DNA from 3 places in the Mesorhizobium sp. WSM4806 genome. Region 2 is predicted to be linked to each of the others. Evidence: predicted binding sites of a transcription regulator. Region 2 holds the regulator's gene; each other region holds the start of a gene.
The links. The regulator PhoB, encoded in region 2, activates phosphate uptake and scavenging genes when phosphate is short. The targets are predictions, from matches to a motif close to TGTCATNNANCTGTCAT.

Region 1 (9,724 bases), on a different contig from region 2:
GCAGCACGGGCGCGACTGGCAGACCACGGGCTGAAAGGCATGGTGGTGTGGGCGCTGGAGGACAACCAGAACGCGCTCACCTTCTATGCCGGCGCCGGCGGCCGCGACGTCGCCGAGGGAGTCGAGGTTTTCGAGCAGAAGGCTCTGAAGAAGGTCGCCTTCGTCTGGGAGTGACGGCTCGATACCCCTCTCGCCAGCACCCTCAGCCGATTTCAGTACCATTCGCCGCATTGCACCATGCGCCGCTGCCCGCTATCGGTTTCCAATCGAAAGAGGGACAAAAGCCATGCGTATCGAAGCCATCGCCATCGGAAAGAACCCGCCGGAGGACATCAACGTCATCATCGAGGTGCCGATCGGCGGCGAGCCGATCAAGTACGAGATGGACAAGGAGGCCGGCACGCTGTTCGTCGACCGCTTCCTGCACACCTCGATGCGCTATCCCGGCAATTACGGCTTCGTGCCGCACACGCTGTCGGGTGACGGCGACCCGATCGACGTGCTGGTCTGCAACACGCGGGCGCTGGTGCCGGGTTGCGTCATCAATGTGCGGCCGATCGGCGTGCTGGTGATGGAGGACAATTCCGGCCTCGACGAAAAGATCATCGCGGTGCCGTCGCCCAAGCTTACGCTGCGCTACGAGAACGTCACCGAATACACGCACCTGCCCGACATCACCCGCCAGCAGGTGCAGCACTTCTTCGAGCACTACAAGGATCTCGAACCCGGCAAATGGGTCAAGATCGAGGGCTGGCACGACGCCGCCTACGCCAAGAAGATGATCGTCGAGGCGATCGAACGGGCCAAGGCAAGCAAGTAGCCCAGCGCCTGAAATTTGCGGGCAAACTTCAGGCGTAGCGCCGCCCCTCATCCGCCTGCCGGCACCTTCTCCCCGTGAACGGGGAGAAGCCCGCTGACCTCGACCTTGGCGCCCATTCAGCAACGGTGGTAATTGGCGAAACCATTGATGGCTGCGTCTTTCTCCCCGTCACTATACGGGGAGAAATGCCCGGCAGGGCACTGAGGGGCAGCGCTGACCGACGTTACTTTTCAATGCGACGCGCTCCTAATTATCGACGCGGCCGAAAGCGGGTGCGTTGCCGATAACCACACGCTTGTCCTTGCCGCAGGCAAAGGTCCGCGCCTTCTCGTCGGCGAGCTTGCGTGCCTGGTCGTTGGCGCCGGGGTTGCCGGTGGCCAGCACCAGGCCGACGGTGCAGCCTTCATAGGTCTCCGGTTGGCCGACCTTGGCGACGATCAGCACGTCGGTCGGTTTGTTCTCCACCTCGGGATTGCTGATCGAGCGCCGATGAATGACCGCAAACGGGACGGCGCGATCGCCGTTCGTCTCGATGCGCCACTCGAGTTTGGATGCCGCCGAGTTGAAGGCGACAAAACTTTCCCAGACTGGGGTCATGTTGCTGGGCGGAAAACCATAAAACAGCGATTCCCGCGCGTCGTCGTAGGCGATCAGCACCGGGTAGCCGCGATAGCCCGAACAGGCGAGACTGGCCCAGTCGCCGTCGCCTTCCTCCGCTTGCGCGTAGGTCACGCAGTCCTTCTTCCAGTCGAGATCGGTGTAGGCGCTGGAAATGGCGCCGGCCCGGGCAGGCTGGCAGAGGCCGGCGAGGGCAAGCGGGATCAGCAAAAGAGCACGCATCGCGGGCAACTCCGTTTCGGGGCTGCCGCACGGTATCGTCAAACGCTATTTCTTCAAGCTCGCTTCGATCAGCAGGTCGGCATTGCTGGCCACAGACTTCGCCGGTCCGCCGGCCCCGAACAGCTGGCCACTGATATAGGCGCCTTCGATCAGAAGCAGCAGCCCGTCGCCCAGCGTATCGGCGTCGCCGGCACCCATTGCCGCCGCCATGGCGCGCAGGCGTCGGCGCAATTCCTGCTTGTTGGCCTCGCTCACCACGCGGGCCGGGTGGCCACGTTCGGGATATTCGACGGCCGCATTGGTCATGCCGCAGCCGCGATAGTCGGGCTTTTGCGTGCGCTTGCCGATGCGGGTCAGGAAGGCGGCGATCTGCGCGCGCGGATTGCCGGGATGGGCAGCCACCGCCGCGTCGAAGCGGGCCCAGAACTCGAGGTCGTATTGCCGCAGATAGGACGCGGCCAATTCGTCCTTGGAGGGAAAGCTGCGATAGAGGCTGGGCTTGGTGACGCCAGCGCGCCGCACGATCTCGTCGACGCCGATCGCCCTGATGCCTTGCCGGTAGAACAGGTCGCGGGCAACGCGAAGGATTTTTTCGCCCGCGCGGGGCCGTTCATCCGCTTTGATCGTTGGCTCAATGCTTTTCATTCTTGGACGTGCCGTTGCCTGCTTGACAATGTTACCGATCGGTACGTATGCTCCCATGCATTGAAACGTACCGGTCAGTAACATGATAGCTCGATCCCGCCCGTTTGGCCAGCGCTATGCTTTCGTCGTGGTGGCCGTCATTTTCCTGTGCCTGCTGATCGCGGCGGGCCTGCGGTCGGCGCCGGCCGTCATGATGCTGCCGCTGGAGGAGAGTTTCGGCTGGCGGCGCGATGTCGTCTCGCTCGCCGCGGCCATCGGCATCTTCCTCTACGGCCTGACCGGGCCGTTTGCCGCGGCACTGATGGAACGGATCGGGCTGCGCCGCACGCTGCTGGCGGCGCTGGTGCTGATGTCGGGCTCGACGGCGCTCAGCCTGTTGATGACCCAGCCCTGGCACCTGCTTCTCACCTGGGGCGTATTCTCCGGCGTCGGTTCCGGCGCGGTCGCCACGGTGCTCGGCGCCACCATCGTCAATCGCTGGTTCAAGACCAATCGCGGCCTGGTGATGGGGCTGATGTCGGCCTCGGCCGCCACCGGCCTGCTGGTGTTCCTGCCATTGCTCGCCGCGCTCGCCCAGTCGGGCGGCTGGAAGCCTGTCGCCATCGCCATTGCGGTCGCCACCGCCTGCCTGGTGCCGCTGGTCTGGCTGCTGGTGCCGGAACGGCCGTCCGCGATCGGCATGGTGCGCTACGGCGCGGACGTCGACGACGTGCCGCCGGTTGCGCCGGCCTCGCAGGGCAATTTCCTCACCCACACGTTCAGCACGCTGCGTCGTGCCGCCGGCACGCGGGTGTTCTGGTATCTGTTCGCCACTTTCTTCATCTGTGGCTTCACCACCAACGGACTGGTCGGAACGCACCTGATCGCGTTTTGCGGCGACATGGGCATCGGCCAGGTGCAAGCCGCCGGCCTGCTGTCGCTGATGGGCATCTTCGACCTGATCGGCACGACGCTGTCGGGCTGGCTCACCGACCGTTTCGACCCGCGCAAGCTGCTCGGCGTCTATTATGGCATCCGCGGCCTGTCGCTGATCTATCTGCCTTATTCCGGCTTTTCGTCGACCAGCTTGATCATCTTCGCCGTGCTCTACGGATTGGACTGGATCGCCACCGTGCCGCCGACGCTCAGGCTGTCGAACGAGGCGTTCGGCGACCGCAGCGGGCCGATCGTCTTCGGCTGGATCGTCGCCGGCCATCAGGTGGGTGCAGCGGCGGCTGCCTTCTTCGGCGGCACCATGCGTGAATTGCAAGGCAATTACGAACTTGCCTTCCTCATCGCCGGCATGACGGCAATAGCCGCAGCCTGCATCTCGCTGTTGATCAACACCAGCCGTCCGGCCTTCGAGCCGAACCCGCAGGCGGCTTGAGCTGTGACGGCCGAGCGCTAATCTCCCCCTTGAGGGGGGAGATGGCCGCGAAGCGGCCAGAGGGGGTCGGTCCGACCGGGCTCGGCCCCTTATCGCCGACGCAGGAGGTTGGCGCTCCACGCGACACGACCCCCTCTGTCGCCTTCGGCGACATCTCCCCCTCGAGGGGGAGATTCGCCAGCCTGTTGATCGTCAGAAAACCTTCATGGTTTCGAGATGTGCGTGAAACATTGAGGCTGGACCTTGGCGGCGACGTTTAAGCCATCCAGGAGACAGCCATGAACAAGATTTCGCGCCGCGCTTTTGTCACGTCGGCGAGCGCCGCCGGCCTCGTCGGCGTATCGGGCCTCGCGCTTCCCTATTATTCGCGCGCCAATCAGCGGCCCGCCTTCACCCATGGCATCCAGTCGGGCGATGTCGACGCAACCAGTGGCGTGGTGTGGACGCGGACCGACCGCCCTTCGCGCGTCATGTTCGAAGTCTCGTCGACGGAGAATTTCGCCAATCCCTTGCGCCTTGCGCCGCTCGATACGTCGCCGGCCAGCGATTACACCGTAAAGCGGCTGCTCACCGACCTCACCTCCGACCAGGACATCTTCTACCGCATGGTCGCGGCCGATCTTGCCGACATCAACGCCGTCTCCGAGCCGATCGTCGGCCGCTTCCGCACGGCGCCGGCCTCGAAACGCGACATCCGCTTCGCCTGGTCGGGCGATACCGCCGGCCAGGGCTGGGGCATCGACGACACCGGCATGAAGACCTATGCCACGATCGGCAAGCATACGCCCGACTTCTTCCTGCATTCCGGCGACACCATCTATGCCGACGGCCCGATGAAGGACGAGGTCGAGCTGCCCGGCGGCAGCAAGTGGAAGAACAAGGTCCTCATCGACGAAAAGCGCAAGGTTGCCGAGACGCTGGACGAGTACCGCGGCCAGTGGAAGTACAACATGATGGATAAGAACGTGCTGGGGCTAAACGCCATCTGCCCGACCTTCTACCAGTGGGACGATCGCGAGGTGGTCAACAACTGGTCGGATTCGAAGAACCTGAGCGCCGACGACCGCTACTCGGAAAAAAACATCCATGTGCTGGCGGCACGCGCGGCACGTGCCTTCCACGAGATGACGACGATCCGCTACGAGCCGTCGGAACCGGGCCGCGTCTATCGCAAGATCGCCTACGGGCCGCTGCTCGACGTGTTCTTCCTCGACATGCGCTCCTATCGCGGCGCCAACGGTCCTGGCATGCAGGATACGGTGACGCCGCAATCGCGCATCCTCGGCGAACAGCAGATGAAGTGGCTGAAGCGCGAACTGGCAAACTCCAACGCGACCTGGAAAATCATCGCCGCCGACATGCCGCTTGGTCTCGTCGTCTGGAACGACGCCACCAACAAGGCCGGCGCCGAGGCCGTCAGCAATGGCGACAATGGCCCGGCCAAGGGCCGCGAACTGGAAATTGCCGACCTCCTTCGCTACATAAAGAATGCCGGCATCACCAACACCGTCTGGCTGACCGCCGACGTGCACTACACGGCGGCGCATTACTACAATCCCGACAAGGCGCAGTTCCAGGACTTCAATCCGTTCTGGGAATTCGTCTCGGGTCCGTTACACGCCGGCACCTATGGACCCAATGATTTCGACATGACCTTCGGCCCGGAGCTGAAATTCATCAAGGCGCCCACCGCCGAGCAGGGGCAGAACCTGCCACCCTCGGCCGGCCTGCAGTTCTTCGGCCTCGTCGACATCGATGGCGCCACTGAACAGATGACGGTGCGGCTGATGGATCGCGACGACAATGAACTCTACAAGGTCACGCTCGACCCGGTGCATTCGGCGTGAGGGGACTGGGTCACTTTGTATCAATCCTGGGTGACGTCGCGCTGCCCCTCATGGCCCTGCCGGGCATTTCTCCCCCTAAACGGGGAGAAAGTGGCCCGCATCGAAGATTTCGCTAATCGCGAACGTTGCAGAAGGAGAGCCGACATTTCGCGCAGCGGGCTTCTCCCCGTTTACGGGGAGATGAGGGGCTGCGCCGGCGTTGGCAAAACTTCAGGAAGGGTCGATCCGACCTTTCCGACAATGTGCGGAAAGCAGTCCTAATCCGGATAGCAAACGGTCGGAATATTGGGCCAAACAGCGCTGTCGCAGTTGGCGGCCTCCTGCCTTTGCTTGAAGGCGGCGCTGACCGGCCCGGTCACCACCGGGTCGACGCCATCGGGAGCGTCGGCAAACAACTGCTCCGCCGTTCGGGTGTCGGACGGCGGGGCAGGCTCCTTCGACGTCGCGGCCGACTGTGCCACGCCTGCCGCAAGCAGAACGGCGAGCGCAGCCCATGCAAGGATTGGCCGGTATCTGATGCCCGTTTTGCTCATGAAATTTGAACTGTCCCGACCGTGAAAGGTTCCGCTTTGGTTAATAATTCAATTTCACACCAAGACGCTTAAGATTTGGTGACCATCTATTTGGTGGCACGCCTCCTCTTTCGCAATTGCGAAAAACCCTGTATGAGCCGCCCAACCGAAAGAGGCAGCGCCTTTTGGCCTGCTGCCTGCAACGCTCCCGAGACCACAACATGAAAATTCGTAATATCGCGATCATCGCGCACGTCGACCATGGGAAAACCACCCTCGTCGACCAGCTCCTGAAACAGTCAGGCTCGTTCCGCGACAACCAGCGCGTTGCCGAACGCGCCATGGATTCGAACGACCTCGAAAAGGAACGCGGCATCACCATCCTGGCCAAGGCGACTTCGGTCGACTGGAAGGACACCCGCATCAACATCGTCGACACCCCCGGCCACGCTGATTTCGGCGGTGAAGTCGAGCGCATCCTCTCGATGGTGGATTCGGCCATCGTGCTGGTCGACGCCGCCGAAGGGCCGATGCCGCAGACAAAATTCGTCGTCGGCAAGGCGCTCAAGGTCGGATTGAAGCCGATCGTCGTCATCAACAAGATCGACCGGCCGGACGCCCGCCACGTCGAGGTGGTCAACGAAGTGTTCGACCTGTTTGCAGCGCTCGACGCCACCGACGAGCAACTCGACTTCCCGATCCTTTACGGCTCGGGCCGCGACGGCTGGGTTTCGGAAAACCCCGAAGGCCCCAAGGACCAGGGTTTGGCGCCGCTGTTCGACCTCGTCATCAAGCACGTGCCGGCGCCGACCGTCCACCCCGGCCCGTTCCGCATGATCGGCACCATCCTGGAAGCCAATCCGTTCCTTGGCCGCATCATCACCGGCCGCATCGAATCCGGCACGCTGAAGTCCAACCAGGCGGTCAAGGTGCTGCATCATGACGGCACCCAGGTCGAAACCGGCCGTATCTCGAAGATCCTGGCTTTCCGCGGGCTCGAGCGCCAGCCGATCGACGAGGCGCAGGCGGGTGACATCGTCGCCATCGCCGGCCTGTCGAAGGGCACCGTCGCCGACACGTTCTGCGACCTGTCGGTGACCGAGCCGCTGCATGCGCAGCCGATCGATCCGCCGACCGTGACGATGTCGTTCCTCGTCAACGATAGCCCGCTGGCCGGCACCGAGGGCGACAAGGTGACCAGCCGCGTCATTCGCGACCGCCTGCTGCGCGAGGCCGAAGGCAATGTCGCGCTGAAAATCGAGGAATCGCCTGACAAGGATTCGTTTTTCGTCTCCGGCCGCGGCGAATTGCAGCTTGCCGTGCTGATCGAGACGATGCGCCGCGAAGGGTTCGAGATTGCCGTGTCGCGGCCGCGCGTCGTCATGCAGAAGGGCGAGAACGGCGAGTTGCTCGAGCCGGTCGAGGAAGTCGTCATCGACGTCGACGAAGAGCATGCCGGCGTCGTCGTGCAAAAAATGTCGGAGCGCAAGGCCGAGATGGTCGAATTGCGCCCGTCGGGCGGCAACCGCCAGCGTATCGTCTTCCACGCGCCGACGCGCGGCCTGATCGGCTACCAGTCGGAACTGCTGACCGACACCCGCGGCACAGCAGTCATGAACCGGCTGTTCCATGCCTACGAGCCTTACAAGGGTGAGCTGCCGGGCCGCACCAACGGCGTGCTGATCTCCAACGAACAGGGTGAATCAGTGGCCTATGCCATGTGGAACCTGGAAGACCGCGGCCCGATGGTCATCGATCCGGGCGTCAAGGTCTATCAGGGCATGATCATCGGCATCCATTCACGCGACAACGACCTCGAAGTGAACGTGCTGAAGGGCAAGAAGCTGACCAACATCCGCGCCGCCGGCAAGGATGAGGCGGTGAAGCTGACGCCGCCGATCCGCATGACGCTGGAACGCGCGCTGGCCTGGATCCAGGACGACGAGCTGGTCGAAGTGACGCCGAAGACCATTCGACTGCGCAAGCTCTATCTCGACCCGAACGAGCGCAAGCGTTTTGAGAAATCGGCGAAAGTGGTCGGCGCGGCGTAAGGCGACGTCTCATTGAAGGGGGTCGGCGCTGCCCCTCATCCGCCTGCCGGCATCTTCTCCCCGTGAACGGGGAGAAGACCGCGGAGCGCACCCTCGGCGTTCATTTCTTGCAACGCTGGTAATTGGCGGAACCGTCGATGACAGCGCCCTTCTCCCCGTTGACGGGGAGAAGATGGCGGCAGCCAGATGAGGGGCAGCGCCGACGCCTGTTTAGGGGGCAAAGTTCTCTGCAAGCTGCAGGGGTGCCAAACCGCCGCTGATCGGGTATCCTTGGGCTCTCTGACGCTCGAAGGCACTCACATGCACGTCACCTCGCTTTTGATCTTCGCCGCCGCCCTTTTCGTCGCCGCGGGCTCGCCCGGCCCGTCGATTGCCGCCCTGGTGGCGCGGGTTATCGCAAAGGGCTTTCGCGACGTGTTTCCATTCCTGCTCGCCATGTGGATCGGCGAGGCCATCTGGCTGTCGCTGGCGGTGTTCGGGCTGGCGGTGGTGGCGCAGACCTTCCATCTTGCCTTCGTCGTGCTGAAATGGGTCGGCGTCGCCTATCTCGCCTACCTCGCCTGGAAGATGTGGACGGCCCCGGTCGAGGCGCGCGAAGGCGAGATGCCGCGCGAGGAGTCGGCCGTCAAACTGTTCTTTGCCGGCATGGCGGTGACGCTCGGCAATCCCAAGATCATGATGTTCTACCTAGCGCTGCTGCCGACCATCATCGATCTCGCCTCAGTGACGGTCGTCGGCTGGATCGAGCTGACGCTGACCATGGCCGTGGTTCTGGTCGCCATCGATCTGGCCTGGGTGCTGGCGGCAGCGCAGGCGCGAAAACTCTTGAAGAGCAGGCGGGCGATGAAGATCGCCAACCGCGTCAGCGCCACCACCATGGCCGGTGCCGCGGCGGCGATTGCGGCTCGATCCTGAGCCGGTGCGTCAGCCCATTTCGATGATCGGCGCGATCTCGACGCTGAAACCCGGGTCCTTCAGGATAGGACAATCCTTGGCCTTGGCGACGGCATCGTCGATGTCGTTCGCTTCGATGATTGTGTAACCGGCGGTCGGATTGCTGCCGCCATTGTTCTCGACTTTGCCGCCGGGCAGCACGGTCTTCGACATGCCGACCGGATTGCCACCGTCGACCACGGCCGAGCCAAGCTTGCCGTACCAGCCGTTCCAGGCATCCATCGCCGCTTGCCGTTCGGCGTCGTCGGTCGGCATCTTGCCGGAGCCGTGATAGACATAGAGAAATTTCGCCATGTTCTCCTCCGTTGATCTTCCGTTGATCGGCGGGCGTCGAACCGACATGCGGTCACGCCGCAGGGCGATCATCGGACCAAACCGAAAAACAAGCAACGAGAATGCGAATCACTAATGTGAGGTCCGGTTGGCTCGCAACCGCCATGCTCTCACCGCGCCATCGCGTGGTATGTCGGTGAAGGCGCGCAGCTTCGTCTCATCGAAAGCGTAGGCCAAAAGCACATTGGGAACGAGGCCGAGCCTCTCCTCGCATTTGGCGAAATAGGCTTTCGTCGCTTCGCTCAGTTCCGCAGGCGCGAGGTCAAGTGCGATGATTTTGTCTTTTATGGCGGATTTTCTCCTCATTTTCGGTGACCCACCGGCGAATCCCGACATTTCGTCGCAAGCGGTCAAAC
Region 2 (9,724 bases):
TTCCGCTGGGCGTATTGGCGAACGATGCCGATCGGCCAGGGGTAGGAATTGGCGATCCAGACGGCGCCGAGGATGGCGGCGCAGGCGACAACACCAAGCAGGCTCTCCGCCCAGACCGGGCGCAACGGAAACTTGAAGCGCTTGCGCTGCGACCGGCCGTTGAGCAGCATCAAGGCGACGGCCACACAGGCGAGAATGCCGACGATCCAGCTCGCGGTCGCCCCGATCGAGCCACGCGGCCCGCCACCCATCAGCTGGAACGTGGCATCGAGCGGCGCGACGGTGCGCCCGCTCGTCATCAGCCACGCCATGCCGCGCCAGATCAGCAGGCCGCCCAGCGTCACGATGAAGGCCGGAACCTCGAGATAGGCGATGATGAAGCCCTGAAGCGCGCCGATCATGAGGCCGAGCGCCACGCCGGCAGCCAGTGCGATGACCCATATCCAGGGATTTCCAAGCTGGAATCCCATGACGCGGATGAGGAATTCTGCCTGCGCAACGCCCATCACCATGCCGATGACGCCTTCGACGGAGCCGACCGAAAGATCGATGTTGCGCATCACGATGACCAGCACCATGCCGGTCGCCATGATCGCGACCGAGGAAGTCTGCACCGACAGGTTCCAGAGATTGCGCGGCGTGAGGAACAGCCCGCCCGACAGGATGTGGATTCCAACCCAGATGATCAGCAGCGCGCCGACCATGCCGAGCATGCGTATGTCGAGCTCGGTCGCCTTGAGGAAGCGGCCGAAGGGGCTGAGCTCGGATTCACGCGCCCGATCAGCAACCGGCGTGTTGGAAGTCGTGTCGGTCATGATGTCCTCCCACCGTTGCCGTCTGCCGCGGATGCCGGAAGCAGCTTAGAAATTACCCGCGAGACGCGGAAAAACAACTCTTTTGAAAAAAACGCCGCGGCGTGAAGCCGCGGCGTTTCAGGTTTTTTTGGCGAAGGCGGATCAGTTGCAGACCGGGACGGTGCCCGCCGCCACGCCGGCGCAGACCTCTTCCTGCTTGATCCAGCCGGCGTCGATGACGACGTTGAGATTGTCCTTGGTGATGGCAACCGGCGTCAGGAACAGCGACTTGACGACATTGCCGCCCGGCGTGGTGAAATCCTTGACGCCGGCAATGTCTGTCATCGGCTTGCCGTCGGCCAGCTGCGAGGCGATCTCGGCGGCGTTCTTGCCGAGCTCGCGCGCGTCTTTCCACACCGATACGGTCTGTGTGCCGAGCGCGATACGGTTCAGCGCGGCATGGTCGCCGTCCTGGCCCGAAACCGGGACGGATCCGGCCAGGCCTTGCGCCGTCAGCGCCGCGACGACGCCACCGGCGGTGCCGTCATTGGCGGCAACCACCGCATCGACCTTGTTGTCGTTGGCGGTCAGGAACTGTTCCATGTTCTTCTGGGCGTTGGCGGGAAGCCAGCCGTCCGTATAAGCCTCGCCGACATTCTTGATCTTGCCGCTGTCGATGGCATCCTTGAGCACTTCCATGGAACCGGCGAACAGGAAATCGGCATTAGGGTCGGCGCCCGAGCCCTTGATGAAGACGTAATTGCCTTCCGGCGCCACCTTGAACACTTCGCGGGCCTGCATGCGGCCGACTTCCTGGTTGTCGAAGGTCAGATAGAAGACGTCCTTGTTCTCGATCAGCCGGTCATAGCCGACGACCGGAATGCCTTCGTCCAGCGCCTTCTGCACCGCCGGACCGATGGCCGAGGCATCCTGCGCAAGGATGATCAGCGCGTTGGCGCCCTGCGAGATCAGGCTTTCGACGTCGGTCAGCTGCTTGCCTGGATTGGACTGTGCGTCAGCGGAGATATATTTGTCGCCGTCGGCCTCGATCGCCGCCTTCATGGCGGCTTCGTCGGTCTTCCAACGCTCTTCCTGGAAGTTCGACCACGAAACGCCAATGACCTTGTCCTTGGCCTGCGCGGCCGACGCGAGCGTCAGCGACATGGCGACCCCCGCCAGAATGGCGGCTGCGAATCTCTTCATGATATTCCTCCCTGCGCCGCGTAGGGCGCGACCAACTGGCCCGAAGGCCGGCACAAAGGCTCTATTTTTTCGAGCCTCGAAAAAATACTGGTCCAACGCGGAAGCACTGTCAACACCAATTCTGATGGATTTTGACGTCCTGTCGGGCTTTTTTTCGAGGCTCGGAATAAATAATGACAGCCCCTTCTGCTTCTGCCAGTATTTGTCCGGCATACCGACGGCTTCCGATTCATGAGCGGCCGCGGCAATGAGGAGGAAAAAAAATGTCGGTGGGAATCCGTCATGACGATCTGCGCCGGCGCAACCGGGCGATGGTGATTTCGGCCGTGCGCCGGGCAGGCCAGCCGTCGCGGACCGAGATCGCCGCGACCACCGGCCTCAGCCATTCGACCATATCGGCGATCTCTGCCGACCTGATCCAGGAAGGCATCCTGGCCGAGAGCAAGGCGAGCGAGACGGTTTCGTTGAAACGCGGCCGGCCGCAGGTCGGCCTCAGCCTCAATCCGCAAGCCGCTGCGGTGTTGGCCGTCGTGTTGTCGCTGAATTTCCTGTCGGTCGCCGTCATCAATTATGCCGGGCAAGTGGTCGCCGAGGAACAGCGCCGGCTGGACACGCTGACCATGTCGCGTGACGCGCTGATCGACGAATGTGTCGCCATCGTCCGGCGCCGGCTCGAAGATCCCGACCTCGATGTCCAAAGCGTCGCCCGCATCGCGCTGGCGATCCAGGGCATCACCGATTCCCACGCGCGCGCCATGTTGTGGTCGCCGATCACGCCGCAGACGAACATCGCCTTCGCCGACATTCTGGAACGCGAGTTCGGCATCCCTGCCATCATGGAGAACGACTGCAACATGATGGCCGTGGCGCTGCGCTGGCGCCACCCGGATCGCTACCGCGACGATTTCATCGCCATCCTGCTCTCGCACGGCATCGGTATGGGGCTGGTGCTGAAGGGCGAGCTGTTCACCGGCACCCACTCCTCAGGCGGCGAATTCGGCCACATGATCCATCGGCCGGGCGGCGCGCTTTGCCGCTGCGGGCGGCGCGGCTGCGTCGAGGCTTATGCCGGCAACTACGCCATCTGGCGCAACGCAAGGCTGTTGAGCGAGAACGCCGAGCCGGTCGCCGATGTCAGCGACGCCGACATGCGGGCCTTGGCGGCCCGGGCGCGCGAGATGGACGGACCGGAGCGCGAAGCCTACCGCAAGGCCGGCGAGGCGCTCGGCTTCGGGCTCGGCAGCCTGTTTGCGCTGATCGATCCGGCGCCGGTGGCCATGGTCGGCGCCAGCGCTGCCGCCTTCGACCTGATCGAGCCGGCCCTGCGCGAGGCCATCGCCCAGACCGCCGGCGGCCAGCATTCGGGTTCGATTTCCTTCGACACCGAGCCGAACGAGCTGCCGCTGATCCGCGAAGGTTGCGCCATGCGGGCGCTAAGCTTCGTCGACCAGGAGATTTTCGCGCCGAGCATCCAGGCACGAGCCGGCTCGGTCGGAAAGAACGTGGCTTGAAGGATTCCCGGGTCGCGACTTGGGGTGTGTTGAGATTCAGGTCAGGCCGAGTCGAGAATGGTGGGTTCCGAGAACCGGAGCGGAGCGTACTTTTGGGTACGTGAGCCCGCGCATGACCCCGAAATCGAGATCGATTTCGGAAAGGTCGTGCGCAAAATCAAAGTTCTACAGCGTCCTTTGCGTGCCCAACAGGGCGCGCGGCGCTGTAGGTAAGCGCAGGAAGCCGCCGTTCGCAGGCCGGCATCACCTGAATATCAGCACATCCCTAGCTAGTCTTCCCTGATCGCATAGCCGGCGCCGCGGATGGTGCGGATGACATCGGGCATGCGACCATTGTTGACCGCCTTGCGCAACCGGCCGACATGGACGTCCACCGTGCGCTCGTCGATGTAGATCGTCTCGCCCCAGACATTGTCGAGCAACTGACTGCGCGAGAAGACCCGGCCCGGGTGGCGCATCATGAATTCGAGCAGCCGGAATTCGGTCGGCCCGAGCCGGATCTCGCTCTTCTTGCGATAGACCCGGTGCGATTCACGATCGAGCATGATGTCGCCGACCTTGAGCACGCTGGACAGCACTTCCGGCTTGGCGCGGCGCAGCAGCGCCTTGACCCTGGCCATGAATTCCGGTGTCGAGAACGGCTTGACCAGATAGTCGTCGGCTCCGGTCGAAAGGCCGCGCACCCGGTCGCTCTCCTCGCCGCGCGCGGTCAGCATGATGATCGGCAGCCGCTCGGTTTCGGGGCGCACCCGAAGGCGCCGGCAAAGCTCGATGCCGGAAACCGCCGGCACCATCCAGTCGAGCACCAAAAGATCGGGCACGTTTTCCTGCAGCCGGATTTCGGCCTCGTCGCCGCGCGTCACCACCTCGACCTGATAGCCTTCGGATTCAAGATTGTAACGGAGGAGGACGCCCAGCGGCTCTTCATCCTCCACCACCATGATGCGCGGCGCGATCATCGGCCGGTCACTCCTGTCATGTCGCCGGCGCCGACATCGTCGTTTCGTCGAGCTTCGGGCGATCCGCCGGCAATTGCTGCCCGGTCACGACAAAGTAGGCGTTTTCGGCGATGTTGGTGACGTGATCGCCGATACGCTCGAGATTCTTGGCGCAGAACAGAAGGTGCGTGCAGGCGGTGATGTTGCGCGGATCCTCCATCATGTAGGTCAGGAGCTCGCGAAAAACCGCCGTGTATTTCACGTCGATCTTCTGGTCGTCGGCGCGCAGTTCCTTCAACGCGCCGGCATCGCGCGACACATAGTGCTCGACCACGCCGCGCAGCTGCACAAGAACGAGGTCCGCCATCGCGTCGATACCGTGCGACAGATTACGCGGCGTCGCGCTCTGCCCGACTGCGCTGACCCGCTTGGCTATGTTCTTGGCCAGATCGCCGATGCGCTCGAGATCGCCCGCCATGCGGATTGCGCCAACCACGGCGCGCAGATCCTGCGCCATCGGCTGCCGCTTGGCGATCAGCGTGATGGCGCTGTCATCGAGTTCGCGCTGCCGCGCATCCATGATGGCGTCGTCCGAGACGACGCGCTGCGCCATCGCATTGTCCGACGCAAGCAACGCGCGGATCGAGGCCGCGACCATTGCGGCGGCGAGCTCGTCCATGTCGCGGATCAGCCGGTCGATGTGCTCCAGTTCCTCGTCGAAAGATGCGACGGTGTGTTCACCCATGGTGCTGTCCTCGTGTTCGAAATTCGCCGGACCGCTCAGCCGAACCGGCCGGTGATGTAGTCCTGGGTGCGCTTGTCGTCGGGGTTGGTGAACATCTTGTCGGTCGCGCCCTCCTCGACCAGATAGCCGAGATGGAACATCGCCGTGCGTTGCGACACGCGCGCCGCCTGCTGCATCGAATGGGTGACGATGACGATCGTATAGTTCTGGCGCAGTTCGTCGATCAGTTCCTCGACGCGGGCGGTGGCGATCGGATCGAGCGCCGAACAGGGCTCGTCCATCAGGATCACTTCCGGCGACACCGCGATGGCGCGCGCGATGCACAGGCGCTGCTGCTGTCCGCCGGACAGTCCGGTACCCGACTCGAGCAGGCGATCCTTGACCTCGTTGAACAGGCCGGCCTTCTTCAGGCTCGATTCGACGATGCCGTCCAACTCGGCCTTGCTCCTGGCCAGGCCGTGGATGCGCGGACCGTAGGCGACGTTTTCGTAGATCGACTTCGGAAACGGATTCGGCTTCTGGAATACCATGCCGACGCGAGCTCGCAGCTCGACGACATCGATTTTCGGATCGTAGACGTCCTCGCCGTCGAGCGTGATCTTGCCGCTCACCCGCGCGATATCGATGGTGTCGTTCATTCGGTTCAGGCAACGCAGGAACGTCGACTTGCCGCAGCCCGATGGCCCGATCAACGCTGTCACCTGATGCTCGCGGACATCGAGATCGACGTCGAACAGAGCTCGCTTCTCGCCGTAGTGAACAGAGACCTTTTCGCCCTTCATCTTGATCGAAGGGGCGTTGGTTGCGCTGCTCAGTTTCTGCTCGACGCCGGCTTCCGTCATGATGTTCATATCCTCTACTCCTTACCAGCGCCGCTCGAAGCGCCTGCGCAGTATCACCGCGATGGCGTTCATGATGACCAAAAACACCAGCAAAATCAAAATCGCCGCCGAAGTCTTCTGCTGGAACCCCGCTTCCGGGAAATCCGCCCACATGAAAATCTGCACCGGCAGGATCGTCGCGGGATCGGTGAAGCCGCCGGGAATGTCGACGATGAAGGCGACCATGCCGATCATCAGCAACGGCGCGGTTTCGCCGAGCGCATGCGCCATTCCGAGGATGGTGCCGGTCATGATGCCCGGAATCGCCAGTGGCAGGACGTGATGGAATACGGTCTGGACCTTGGACGCTCCGATGCCAAGCGCCGCCTCGCGGATCGAAGGCGGCACGGCGCGCAGCGAAGCGCGCGAGGCGATAATGATGATCGGCAGGGTCATCAGCGCCAGCACCATGCCGCCGACCACCGGGGCTGAGCGCGGCATGCCGAAGAAATTCAGGAATACGGCAAGTCCAAGCAGGCCGAAGACGATCGAAGGCACCGCCGCCAGATTGTTGATATTCACTTCGATCATCGTCGTCAGCCGGTTCTTGGGCGCAAATTCCTCAAGATAGATCGCCGCTGAAACGCCGATCGGGAAGGCGATTGCGAGGGTTACGATCATGGTCAGGAACGATCCGACGACCGCGCCCCAGACACCAGCCAATTCCGGCTCGCGGCTTGCGCCGGTGAAGAAGAAGATCGAGTTGAACCGGCTTTCGATCAGGCCGGCGCTCTTCAGCGTGTCGAGCCAGACGATCACCTTGTCCGAAATCTTTCGCGATGCTTCCGGCGTCTCGATGACGCGCAGGAATGCCTGGCCGCTCGCGGCGGGCGCCGTGCTGTCCAGCGCCTCGATCACCGTGCCTTTTGCGATCACCGTGCCGTTGGCCGCAGACGACAGCGAGGTCAGCTTGACCGTGCCGCCATTGAACGCGACCAGCAGCGACGACGCGCCGCTCGTCAGCGTAAACATGCCGTTTTCGCCCTCGGTCGCACCATGGCCGCGCGCCAGCGCCAGCATGGCATCGTCGCCGAAGGTCAGATCGATGTCGCCGCTGGTTTCCGAAGGCGTGACGCTTGTCGAAATCGCTTCGTCCGAACCGACGTCGGCAAGCAAACCCTTGAGATAGAGGTCGGCAAAATCGTCAACTGGAACCGCATAGTCCACCGTTCCTCCGAGCATCCCCGGATCAGCCGCAATATCCTTGCGCAGGAACACGCCTGTGCCGGTGGAAATCAGCCCGCGCAGCAGGCGCTTGTCCTGGCGGCTCTTCACATCCGGAAATTTTGCCGTAAGCGCTTCCTGAGCGATGGCGTCGTAGTTCACTTCGTCGAGTTTCGCCGGGTCGACCTTGGCCGCTGAAAGATCGATCGGCAGCGTCACATAGTTCTGCCGCAGCGCCGGAATCGCCTGCGTGACGATCGTCGACAGGAGCAGCACAAGGAACAAGCCGGCCAACGCGACAGCTGCGGCGCCGAGCCATTTGAACCATTTTTCCGTGCGGTAGCGGCCCTTCAGCCGCGCCTTCGCGGCATCGTCGGTATGAACGCTGACCGGCCGTCCGACGGCGCCGAATGACGAGATCGCATCAGTCATATTGCTCTCGGTATTTCTGGACGACGCGCAAAGCGACGATGTTGAGGGTAAGCGTGATGCAGAACAGCACCAGGCCGAGTGCGAAGGCTGCAAGCGTCTTGGCGCTGTCGAACTCCTGGTCGCCCACAAGCAGTGTCACGATCTGCACGGTCACGGTGGTGACCGCTTCGAGCGGATTTGCCGTGAGGTTTGCCGCCAGCCCCGCCGCCATGACTACGATCATCGTTTCGCCGATTGCGCGGCTGACGGCAAGCAGCATTGCCGAAACGATGCCCGGAAGGGCAGCGGGAAGGACCACCTTGCGGATGGTTTCCGACTTGGTCGCGCCGAGGCCCGCGGAACCGTCTCTCAGGGATTGCGGAACGGCGTTGATCACATCGTCGGAAAGCGAGGAAACGAAGGGAATGATCATGATACCCATGACCACGCCTGCGGCGAGCGCGGATTCAGACGCGACGTTGAGGCCCAGGCTTTCGCCGATACCGCGGAAGTAGGGCGCAACCGTCAGCGCGGCGAAGAAGCCGTAGACGACGGTCGGAATGCCGGCGAGGATTTCCAGAACCGGCTTTGCGACCGCGCGGACGCTTTTGGAGGCGTAATCCGAAAGGTAGATCGCAGCCATCAGCCCGATAGGCGCAGCCACCAGCATGGCGATGAAGGTGATGAGCAACGTGCCGGCAAAGAGCGGCACCATGCCAAAAATGTCCTCGTTGACCGCCCCGGCCTCCGCTCCCGCGCCGGTGAAGGCGCTCTGCGGCGACCAATGCGTGCCGAACAGGAACTTGTAGAACGGCACCTGTTGGAAGAACCGCAGCGACTCGAAGATCAGCGACAGGACGATGCCGATCGTCGTCAGGATCGCGACCACCGAACAGGCGATCAAGAATGCGCGAAGAACGCGCTCGACCACGTGGCGCGCCCGGTAGGCCTGTGCGATGCGTGAATAGGCCCAGTAAAATCCGGACGCGGAAAGCACGAGCGCGACGGTCCAGATGATCCAGGTGCTGGTCGCATGGACCGATTTGTAGAGCGCGGCGGCCGCCTCTTTCGTTGGATCGGCAAAGCCGACAAGCCCGCCAAAGGCCATCGCGCGAGCGTCGCGGATGAAAGCTTCGACCTGCGGGACGCCCATTCCCGACAACTCGGAGGAGAAGCGGTCGGTAACGATCGACGATTCAATTCCTGGCGTCACCAGCGACCACAACACGATCGCAAGCAGCGCGGGACCGGCAGCAAAAAGCGCCAGAAACATGCCATGCTGGCCAGGCAGCGAATGCAGTCGCGCGACGTTGCCATTGACGCTGGCAATGGCGCGGGTCCGGCCGAGCCAATAGGCAGCAGCGGCCAGAACCACCAGAAGAACAACGAGATAACCGACCATGATTCGGGACGTCCCCTCGACCGCCGGTCATTCACCGGCTCAAAGCACGGGACCTATGGTCCCGCGCTTTGTGCTTTAGGATATGAGGGGTCAGAGCGGTACGCTCGGACCCCCGAACATCAGGAGCCCATGCCCTTCAGGGCCTTGGCGTTTTCGGCCGACTTGGCGCGCTCGGCGTCCGGCAGCGGGATCAGGCCCTTGTCGGCCAGATAACCATCAGGACCCCATGCAGCCTCCGAGGTGTACTCGGCGATGAACTCCTGCATGCCGGGGATGACGCCGACATGCTCTTTTTTGGCATAGACAAAGAGCGAGCGGGAAACGCCGTAATCGCCGGATGCGATGTTCTCGAAAGTCGGCTCGACGCCATCGACCTTGTGGCCCTGCAGCTTGTCGGCGTTCTGGTCAAGGAACGAGAAGCCAAAGACGCCGAAGGCATTGGGGTTGGCTTCCAGCTTCTGGACGATCAGATTGTCGTTTTCGCCGGCCTCGACAAAAGCGCCGTCTTCGCGGATCTCGCCGCAGCCCTTTTCATTAGCCGCCTTCACTTCTTCCTGGCAGGCCGCATCCATGACGAGCTCGACGAATGCATCGCGCGTGCCGGAAGTCGGCGGCGGGCCAAGCACCTCGATCTTTGTCGCGGGAAGCGATGCATCGACATCCGACCAGTTCTTG
Region 3 (9,724 bases), on a different contig from region 2:
TGAGGGCGAGGGCAAGACCCGCTACATCGCCCGGGTTGCGCATTGGTCGGTCACTGACCGCGAAGAGCACGAGAAGATGGGCTTTCACGAGGGCTGGGGCCAGTGCGCCGACCAGCTCGAAGAAGTCGCCAGGCGGCTTTGATATCGGCGGGACGCAAGGAGACCGACATGTCCAGATCGATGTTTTTCGCCATTTTCGCCTCGGCCGCGGCGTTGTTCGCCGCGCCGGGCGCCAGCAATGCCGAGGACGTAAAGCCGTCCATGACCAGCGAAACGAAAGCCATGCCGAAGCCGGCGAAATCCGGCCTGCTGCCGATCAACGGCCTGAATTATTATTACGCCGTCTATGGCCGGGGCGAGCCGCTGCTTCTGCTGCATGGTGGTCTCGGCACCACAGACATGTTCGCGCCGATCCTGCCGAAGCTTGCCGAAAGCCGCACCGTCATCGGCGTCGACCTGCATGGTCACGGCCGCACCGCGCTCGGCGATCGGCCGTTGAGCCTTGAGGCGATGGGCGACGACATGGCGGCGATCGTCTAGGCGCTCGGCTACGACAAAGTCGACGTCATGGGTTACTCGCTGGGCGGCGGCGTCGCCTTCCGCATGGCCGTCCAGCATCCCGAGACAGTGCGCCGGCTGGTGCTGGTCTCGACCGGCTATGCCTCGGACGGCTTCTATGCCGACATGCGTACTCAGCAGGCGCAGGTCGGCGCGGCGATGGCCGACATGATGAAGGACACGCCGATGTACAAATCCTACGTGGCGGTCGCGCCGCACCCGCAGGATTTTCCAAAACTGCTCGACCAGCTCGGCACCCATATGCGCAAGGACTACGACTACTCCGCCGACGTGGCGAAGCTGAAGATGCCGGTCATGCTGATATTTGGCGACAGCGACATGTACCGGCCCGAGCATGAGATCAAGTTCTATCAGATGCTCGGCGGCGGGCTGAAGGACGCCGGCTGGATGCGCGAGAACCTGTCGCAGAACCGCTTGGCCATCCTGCCGAACCGCACCCACTACGACGTGTTTTTCGCGCCGGAACTGGTGGCCGCCGCACTGCCCTTCCTCAATGGCGAGACCAAGGTCAAGACCTGGGACGAGATCGTCAGAGAAACGCACTGACCGCCTGACAACTGCCTGCCGGCCGTCCTCCCGCGAGATGGCCGGCGACGCTCGTTGCGCATCGCGCCTGATCGTACATTCGGCCTGCCGCATCACGCCAACAGATGGCGCCATCAAAGCTTTTCAATTGACGCTCCTATCCCGGCAGCTACCTTCCTGCCAATCTTCAGAAAGACGGGCTAAGGCAATGGCGAAATATCAGGGTGGCTGCCTGTGCGGGGCAGTGCGCTACCGCACTGAGGCCGCGCCGATCAACGAGCGCGTCTGCCATTGCCGGCTTTGCCAGAAGGCGCTGGGCGCGGCCTTCAACGCCCGCGTGCTGTTCCGTATCGACGATGTGACCATTGACGGGCCGGTGGCGACGGTGAATTCCTCGCCCGATCTCAAGCGCGGCTTCTGCCCGGGCTGCGGCACGACGATGTTTTCCCGGCGCGACTCCGCCGGCATCATCGGCATCACCTCCGGCTCGCTCGACGATCCTTCCATGTTCAAACCGCAGATGCATATCTGGACCGCCTCGAAGCAGCCCTGGGTGCAACTCGACGACGAACTGCCGCAATATGAAGGCGCCCCCCCGCCCAACTGAGGCGCAGGGCGTGCCCAAATTTTTTTCGTCCGGGACACGAGATAGTCGGCAAAGCGTCATTGGCGAGCCATCATTGCCGCCTATCTATTGCCTGCGGGTCGGCAGTCGAAGGAGGCGACGGATGAATGACAGAATTAACACCCTGGATGAGCTTTTGAGCGATCCAATGGTCAAGCTGGTGATGGAGCGTGACCGCGTGCAGCCGGCCGAGCTTCGCTCGCTGCTTGAAGAAAAGGTCCGCCGGGATGACGATGCGTCGGTCAATCCCGTCACCGATCGCCCAAACTCCGATCGCCTTGGCACCGACCGCTCCGTCCCGCCCGCTCATATGGTAGCCGAGAGCTGCCACAAGCTATGGTTGTGCGGCTAAGCAGCGGCCTGCAGGCGTCGGCGATCCTTCGCGCGCCTAAGGTCCTGCGGCGTTTCCAGGCTCTCACCGCTACGGTGATGGAGCGAGCGCCTTACCCAGCCCCTCTGCCCTAACAATTTGATTCAAACTTTGTTGGTAATTTCTTGTTAGTAATCCGGACTGGTTTGTCCGGCGGCGTTGTCTTGCCCTCGGTCTGTTGTGTTCTGCGTACAGGTCCAGATGCGGTTATCAGGCGTCGTCATCTTCTCGATCGCGTCACTTTGCCTTGCCGGCTGCACGTCCACGTCCGGCGTCGACGCGCTGCAAGTGCCGTCCAGCGAGACGACCAGTTCGGTTGTGCGGCCGCCCGCGCCGGTGGCGTCGGTCGGCGCTGCCGATGTCGAACCCGACTTCGCGCAGGAGGAGGCGACGGAGCAGACTGTGGCGATGGCCACTCCGGAGCCCGCCGAAAGCATCGAGCCACCCCTCGAGCCGATTGCCCTGGTGGCGCCGAAGCGGCTGGCACGGGCAGCACCGATCCTTGCCGAGCCGGTCCAGCGCTATCGGTTCCGTGACGCCAAGCCGATCAATTTCGGCAGGGCATCGCCCAGACACCTCGCCGTTCACGGCGTCGACGTCTCGCGCTGGCAAGGCAACGTGAACTGGGCGAAGCTGCGCGCGCAGGGCGCGAACTTCGCCTACATCAAGGCGACCGACGGCGGCGATCACCTCGACCCAATGTTCAGGAAGAACTGGCGCAATGCCGACGCCGCCGGCCTCAAGCGCGGCGCCTATCACTTCTTCTACTGGTGCCGCACCGCTGGTGAGCAGGCTGACTGGTTCATCCGCAACGTGCCGAGGGTCGAGGGCGCCTTGCCGCCGGTGATCGATGTCGAGTGGAACGGCGAATCCAGCTGCAAGCGGCGGCCGACGCGGCAAAAGGTGCTGGAGAAGATGCAGGTCTTCATGGACAAGCTCGAGCGCCACTACGGCCAGCGGCCCATCATCTACACCGCGCCTGATTTCTACCGCGACAATCTCAGAGGCGCATTTCTGGACTATCCATTCTGGCTGCGCGCGGTGGCACAGCACCCGTCAAAGGTCTATCCCGGCCGCAAATGGGTGTTCTGGCAGTATTCCGGCTCCGGCCTGTCGCATGGGGTGAGGGGCCGCATCGACCTCAACGTCTTCCACGGCGACGAGAGAGCCTGGCGGAACTGGGTTGGCGGGCGGCAGATGGTGGCCGAGGCGGAGTAGGCGGCCAACAAAGTGTCCATTTGCAGACCAGCATGAGGTGAATATCGACGGACCTGACCGCCTGTCGCGGAAGTGTCATCGATCCGTCATCGCTTTGAAATGTCGTTCCCCCAATCAGGTGGCTTCCATTCGAACAGGAGACGCCACCCGTGCCCCGCCATTCCGCGCTTTTCGTCCTGACGGCAGCGCTTGCTGCCTCGGTTTCGCTGCCGGCCCATGCCGACATGATGTTCAACCGGGTCGCGAGCTTCGCACTCGCCGGAAACCTCCCGGCGGATGTCGAGAAGACCACGCCGACTTCGTCCGAGATCATCACGGCGAGCGAAGACGGCATGACGCTGGTTTATTCCGATAGCCCGCTCGGTGCGGTCGGCTTCATCGACATCGCCGATCCCAAGGCGCCCAAGGCCGGCGGCATCGTCAAGATCGACGGCGAGCCGACCTCGGTTGTGGTCATCGGCGGCAAGGTGCTGGCCGGCGTCAACACGTCGGAAAGCAAAGCCAGGCCTTCGGGCAACCTCACCGTTATCGATCTTGCCTCCAAGGCGATCGAAAGCACCTGCGACCTCGGCGGCCAGCCGGACTCGCTGGCGTTCAGCAAGGACGGCAAGTTTTTGGCCATCGCCATCGAGAACGAGCGCGACGAGGATCTGAACGACGGAGAAATTCCGCAGATGCCGGCCGGCGACCTCAAGATATTCACGCTTGCCGAAGGCCAGCCTGATTGTGCGACGATGAAAACCGTCAACCTGGCGGGCATTGCCGAAGTCGCTGGGGAAGATCCGGAGCCGGAATTCGTCGCCTTCAACGAGGCCGGCGAGATAGCAGTCACGCTGCAGGAAAACAACCACATCGCCATCGTCAACGCCGAAACCGGCGCGATCGTCGCGCACTTTTCCGCAGGCTCCGCCACGCTGGACAAGATCGACACCAAGAAGAACGGCGCCTTGTCGTTCGATAGCAAGATCGAAAACGTCGCGCGCGAGCCCGACGCCGTGAAATGGCTCGACAATGACCGCCTCGTCGTTGCCAACGAAGGCGACTACAAGGGCGGCTCGCGCGGCTTCACGATCTTCAGCAAGAAGGGCGAGGTCCTCTACGATTCCGGTTCGTCCTTCGAGTACCAGGTCGCCAATGCCGGCCATTATCCCGACGACCGCAACAAGAAGGGCGTCGAGCCGGAAGGTCTCGAGACCGGCACGTTCGGCGAGGACAGGCTGCTGTTCGTCGCTTCGGAGCGTGGCTCCGTTGTCGGCGTCTACAAGGACACCGGTGCGGAGCCTCGGTTTGTCCAGATCCTGCCGTCCGGCATCGGTCCGGAGGGCCTGGTCGCGATCCCGTCGCGCAATCTCCTGGTCACCGCCAACGAGGCCGACCTGGTCGAGGACGGGCTCGCCCGCTCGCACGTGATGATCTACGAGCGCTCCGAGGGCCCCGCCACTTACCCGATGATCACGGCAAACCTTACGGCAGACGGCACGCCGCTCGGCTGGGGCGCGCTTTCGGCGCTCGCGGCCGGCGACTCTACCGGCAAGCTGTTCGCTGCCTCGGACTCGTTCTACGCCAACGCGCCCTCGATCTTCGAGATCGATGCCACCCAGACGCCGGCGCTGATCACCGGCAAGACCCTCGTCACGCGTGATGGCCACCCTGCACAGAAGCTCGACATCGAAGGCATCGTCGCCGACGGTGAAGGCGGCTTCTGGCTGGCCAATGAAGGCGATCCGGCAAAGCTCGTCCCGCACGCCATCCTGCGCGTCGACGACAAGGGCGAGATCAAGCAGGAAATCGGCTTCCCGATGGAACTGCTCGCCCACCAGAGCCGCTTCGGTCTCGAAGGCATTACTGCGGTCGGCGAGGGCGACGACCTGACGCTGGTGATGGCCGTGCAACGCGAATGGGCCGACGATCCCAAGGGCCAGGTCAAGCTTCTGGCCTACAAGCCCAAGGCCAAGGAATGGTCGGCGGTGCGTTACCCGCTCGAAGCGACCGAAGCTGGCTGGATGGGCCTGTCGGAGATCACCACGCATGACGGCAAGCTCTACATCCTCGAACGCGACAACCAGATCGGCGATCTGGCCAAGGTGAAGCGCGTCTATTCGGTGGCGCTCGACGCCTTCAAACCTGCCAAGCTTGGTGGCGACCTGCCGTTGGTCGAAAAGACGCTGGTGCGCGACATCGACGGCGACCTGAAATCAGCCACCAACGGCTATGTCATCGACAAGGTCGAAGGTTTCACCATCGACAAGAACGGCGATATCTTCGTCGCCACCGACAATGACGGCGTCGATGATTCTTCCGGCGAAACGCTGTTTTTACGCCTCGGCAACATCAGCGCCGTGAACTGAGGGTGTTTCCCTCCCCCTTGAGGGGAGGGTCGATCCGCGAAGCGGATCGGGGTGGGGTCGTTTCGGCCGCGCGACGTCTTCCCGGACGGGACATCGACAGCCGCAGAATCTTCGCTGCGGCTGTTTTCGTTGACGACATGCGCGGCGGGTTTCCGCGAAACCTGAGCCGCCAGCACGTCGGTCGCGCCGTGGCGGCGCCCCCTCAAAGGTCTATCCCGGCCGCAAATGGCTGTTCTGGAGACGTTTCGGCTCCGGCCTGTGCACGGCTGAGAGGCCGCATCGACCTCAACGTGTTCCACGGCGATGAGCGCGCCTGGCGGGCGGGTGGGCAGCCGGGAGATGGTGGCCGAGGCGAAGTAGCCTGAGCTGTCTTCACTTTGGCAGGATGCAGCGATGAATAGCGCCATCAGATCGGTCGTCTGGATTTGCGCCCTGGTTGCCTCCGCGACGATAGCTGCTGTGGCGCGCGCAGACGAGCCGGCGCCGTCGCGCCCGTCATTCGAAAGCTCAATCTGGATCAAGTGGACCGAGATTGGCTAGGCATGAGCGAAAAATATTGCACAACTATGCTGTTGGTTTAATCCAAGCTCTGTAGTAAATTCCGATAATATCAAAGTCATCTTGGTTTCTTAGCGCGCCATTGTGGGCCACGATGTTTCGGAACGTTCCGGCATCATCGTATCGGTGTAGAAAAGAAATCTCGCCGATATATTTCTCAAACTGCGGCTGAAATTTGCGCATTAGTGTTATTAGGTCGGTCCAGTCGAGGGCGTACAACGGGCCGAATTCCGATCGCGTCGGAGCCCACCTCTTGGTCTGCTCATTCTGAGAGCGATCTGCGTTTTTCTTCTTCATCGAAGAGTTCGCTGCGTGTTCCCACCAATCGGGTCCTAGGTGTTCACTGAGAACTTTCTCAATGAGCCCGCGCATTGAATTCTCCAGCAGGAAAAGCTGAGCGTAGACGGGAAGCATCCGGGCTAAGTCGGCCCTACGTTCTGGCGCTACGAAAGGTGGCAATGGAATCTTGTCCATTTCGAAGTCAGCCATGGCGTCTGGTAGCGTTTCGCCAAACTGACCCTTCATATGCTGTGAGAACTCCCTTGTGGGGCTATATCGACCCGCATTCACCGAGCGCACGTTGCGAGACTTGCGGAAATGATCCTTAAGCCTCGTGGGATTGGGTTTTGCCAAACCTAGTTCTCCGAACTGGTCGCGCAAATCTGAAATGGCGATGCCACTCTTCCCGGTATCATTACAGGTCATGGCCCATAGCAGCATCTCAGCTTGCTGTGATTTGTCTGCATCGGAAAAAGCTTGGGTGCTCGCTAGCGTGTCAGTCTCGATCATTTCTTGTCATCTTTCGGCGGCAGATCGTGCTTTACGATGTCTTCGGCTTTGAAGTTCGCAATGAACTTCTTGTCCATGACTTTGCCGAGCCCCGATCCTGTCATGTTGCCAAATACTCCCACAAGGTTGCGCGGTGTTTTGGCATTCACGATCTGAAATGCTGTATGGATCTCATGCCCATCGAATCCGGGTCTGGCCGTAAGCTCCTTTAGTTTGAAGGCCAGAACGGCGACTTGTTCGTTCTGATTTCGGGGACGCTTGTCCCTATAGAAATCCTTGAGCGATGCGCGACCTGGCTCGTCTAGCAAGGCTTCTACGATGCGCCAGTTTGTTGTCTTGGAACCTCCGTTGCGGCGGCGTTGGCTGCCAGGCGTCCGACCATGGGCTTCCAAGGAAGCCTTATCCGAGGAGGACTCGATCCGACCAGAGTATCCTCTTGCAGATGTCGAACCACCGCCGCGTGAGGCATTTCCAAAGTGCCCGTCAAGCGCGCTACGACCAGTCTTTGTTACGTAGTAGCTACCAGTTGCATCGGGATCTTCAGCAACCCAACCATTCTTGAGGACGAGTGCAAAATCACGCGGAAAATTTGCTGGAGTTGGTTCGGCCGCAGACTTGAATCGGGCCTTAATATCTTCGCCATTGAAAGTCGTCTTCTGTTCCTGAACGTTTAGAAACTCCGCGATGGCAACAATTTTTTCTGTATTTCTCGTAGCTCGAGTTTCATTTAGGAATTCTCGCAGGGAAAGTCGGCGGCTCGACTTTGCGTAGGGGTCGTCTGGCGCTGAGGGCGCCTCCGCTGGATTCGGTTGGCCCATCCCATACGTTGGTTTGCCGCCCATGATAATAGCTATGAGCGCCATGGCAACGTCAGCTGTGACCTCTCGCTCCAACGCCAATCCGGTCCCTTTTTATAGAAACGCTGAAGCCGCCTGCCGGTTCACCTGCCATTTTAATCTCTCCACGAGGCCGTTAACCTCTGGAACAAATGTAGATCAAAAAAGTTGGCGGCGCAAGCGTCGGAAAACAAGGTCGCTTCTAGGTATGGGGCATACAGACAGGAAATCCGCAGATTGACGTTAAATGGTTGAATTAACACAAAATCGTGCTTGGTAGTGTATGAATTGCAAAATTTGAGACGTTTTTAGTACGTTGTGTTGGAGGCTTGTGGTTGTGTGCGGAAAAGAAAATGGCCCCATGTGGGGCCATTTCGAAGTCTAGGTGCTGGTTGCGGTTAGTCCTCAGCTGCACCCGCTCGTCGAGCCACAGGTGTCGCACTTCTCGCAGGTGCCGTTCCGCACCATCGTAAAATTGTGGCATTCCGAGCATTCGTTGCCGGTGTAGCCCTGCATCAAGGATTGCTGACGCCTTGTAGCGGCAAGCGCCTTGGCCTCGGCCGCTTCTTTTGCGGCATCGTCGGTGAACAACCCAGTCGGGTCGGTTGCCTCCTCGTAGACGATGTCCTCGACCAGTTCCTTCGCCCGCTCTTCGTAGTCTCGCTTATAGGCGATCGCTTCGTCGCTGGCCGGCTTCAGCGCCAGCACATTGGAGCCTGAGAACGCCGTCGGCGCCGAGCGAGTGGGAGCGGGAGAGGGACTTGAACCGCCGAACCCCTTGGGGTCGGCACCCATGCCCGATACCAGCTTGACCGGCGAGACGCCGCGGGTCAGCCCCTTCGAGAACGGCGTCGCCTTGCCTTCGTTGATGCCGCGGCCGAGTGCGGTCTTGTCGAAATCCGACTGGTCGACATGGGCGAGGTCATGGCGGGCAAGATAGGACACGGCAAGCTCGCGGAACACGTAGTCGAGGATCGACGTGGCGTTCTTGATCGCGTCGTTGCCCTGCACCATGCCGGCCGGCTCGAATTTGGTAAAGGTGAAGGCTTCGACATATTCCTCGAGCGGCACGCCATATTGCAGGCCGAGCGAGATGGCGATGGCGAAGTTGTTCATCATCGCCCGGAAGGCCGCACCTTCCTTGTGCATGTCGATGAAGATCTCGCCGAGGCGACCGTCGTCGAATTCGCCGGTGCGCAGATAGACCTTGTGGCCGCCGACGACCGCTTTCTGGGTATAGCCCTTGCGGCGGTTCGGCAGCTTTTCGCGGTCGCGATAGAGGCGTTCGACGACGCGTTCGACGATCTTTTCGGTCACCTGCACGGCGCGCTGTGAAGCAGGTGCTGCGATCAACTGCTCGACGGCATCGTCCTCGTCGTCTTCGACGTCGGCAAGCAGCGAGGCATTGAGCGGCTGCGAGAGTTTCGAGCCGTCGCGATAGAGCGCGTTGGCCTTCAGCGCCAGCTTCCACGACAGCATGTAGGCGCCCTTGGCGTCTTCCACCGTCGCGTCGTTCGGCATGTTGATGGTCTTGGAAATGGCGCCGGAGATGAAGGGCTGGGCTGCCGCCATCATCTGGATGTGGCTGTTGATCGACAGTGAACGCTTGCCGATCTTGCCGCACGGGCTGGCGCAGTCGAACACCGGCAGATGTTGGTCTTTCAGAAATGGTGCTCCCTCAAGGGTCATCGCACCGCAGACATGGATGTTGGCGGCCTCGATGTCCTTCTTCGAGAAGCCGAGCGCCGGCAGCATCTCGAACGAGAAATCGTTGAGCTGCTCGTCGGTGAAGCCAAACGTCTCCTTCACCCAGTCGGCACCCAGCGTCCACTGGTTGAAGACGAACTTGATGTCGAAGGCCGACTTCAACGCTGCG

Region 1: a site for PhoB is predicted at 3,862-3,878, ahead of AC0L2M_RS27515 (alkaline phosphatase D family protein). Genes of this name have one in related genera too.
Region 3: a site for PhoB is predicted at 3,391-3,407, ahead of AC0L2M_RS08035 (esterase-like activity of phytase family protein). Genes of this name have one in related genera too.

What each region holds. Positions count from the first base shown of each region.
Region 1 is NZ_JBVVQZ010000021.1:57,478-67,201, reverse strand. It holds gene AC0L2M_RS27540 (GNAT family N-acetyltransferase) at 1-174, shown strand, start outside; gene ppa (inorganic diphosphatase) at 287-820, shown strand; gene AC0L2M_RS27530 (hypothetical protein) at 1,067-1,660, opposite strand; gene AC0L2M_RS27525 (TetR/AcrR family transcriptional regulator) at 1,706-2,305, opposite strand; gene AC0L2M_RS27520 (MFS transporter) at 2,388-3,671, shown strand; gene AC0L2M_RS27515 (alkaline phosphatase D family protein) at 3,950-5,518, shown strand; gene AC0L2M_RS27510 (hypothetical protein) at 5,776-6,051, opposite strand; gene typA (translational GTPase TypA) at 6,252-8,081, shown strand; gene AC0L2M_RS27500 (LysE family translocator) at 8,382-8,996, shown strand; gene AC0L2M_RS27495 (YciI family protein) at 9,006-9,329, opposite strand; partial or broken gene AC0L2M_RS27490 (peroxidase-related enzyme) at 9,489-9,656, opposite strand.
Region 2 is NZ_JBVVQZ010000013.1:4,564-14,287, forward strand. It holds gene AC0L2M_RS19815 (sugar ABC transporter permease) at 1-815, opposite strand, end outside; gene xylF (D-xylose ABC transporter substrate-binding protein) at 957-1,997, opposite strand; gene AC0L2M_RS19825 (ROK family protein) at 2,261-3,508, shown strand; gene phoB (phosphate regulon transcriptional regulator PhoB) at 3,778-4,467, opposite strand; gene phoU (phosphate signaling complex protein PhoU) at 4,484-5,191, opposite strand; gene pstB (phosphate ABC transporter ATP-binding protein PstB) at 5,227-6,042, opposite strand; gene pstA (phosphate ABC transporter permease PstA) at 6,055-7,668, opposite strand; gene pstC (phosphate ABC transporter permease subunit PstC) at 7,661-9,049, opposite strand; gene AC0L2M_RS19855 (PstS family phosphate ABC transporter substrate-binding protein) at 9,169-9,724, opposite strand, start outside.
Region 3 is NZ_JBVVQZ010000004.1:84,073-93,796, reverse strand. It holds gene AC0L2M_RS08060 (SRPBCC family protein) at 1-142, shown strand, start outside; partial or broken gene AC0L2M_RS08055 (alpha/beta fold hydrolase) at 169-1,125, shown strand; gene AC0L2M_RS08050 (GFA family protein) at 1,313-1,711, shown strand; gene AC0L2M_RS08045 (hypothetical protein) at 1,833-2,081, shown strand; gene AC0L2M_RS08040 (glycoside hydrolase family 25 protein) at 2,301-3,317, shown strand; gene AC0L2M_RS08035 (esterase-like activity of phytase family protein) at 3,467-5,665, shown strand; partial or broken gene AC0L2M_RS08030 (hypothetical protein) at 5,865-6,062, shown strand; gene AC0L2M_RS08025 (Swt1 family HEPN domain-containing protein) at 6,230-7,012, opposite strand; gene AC0L2M_RS08020 (hypothetical protein) at 7,009-7,875, opposite strand; gene AC0L2M_RS08015 (vitamin B12-dependent ribonucleotide reductase) at 8,254-9,724, opposite strand, start outside.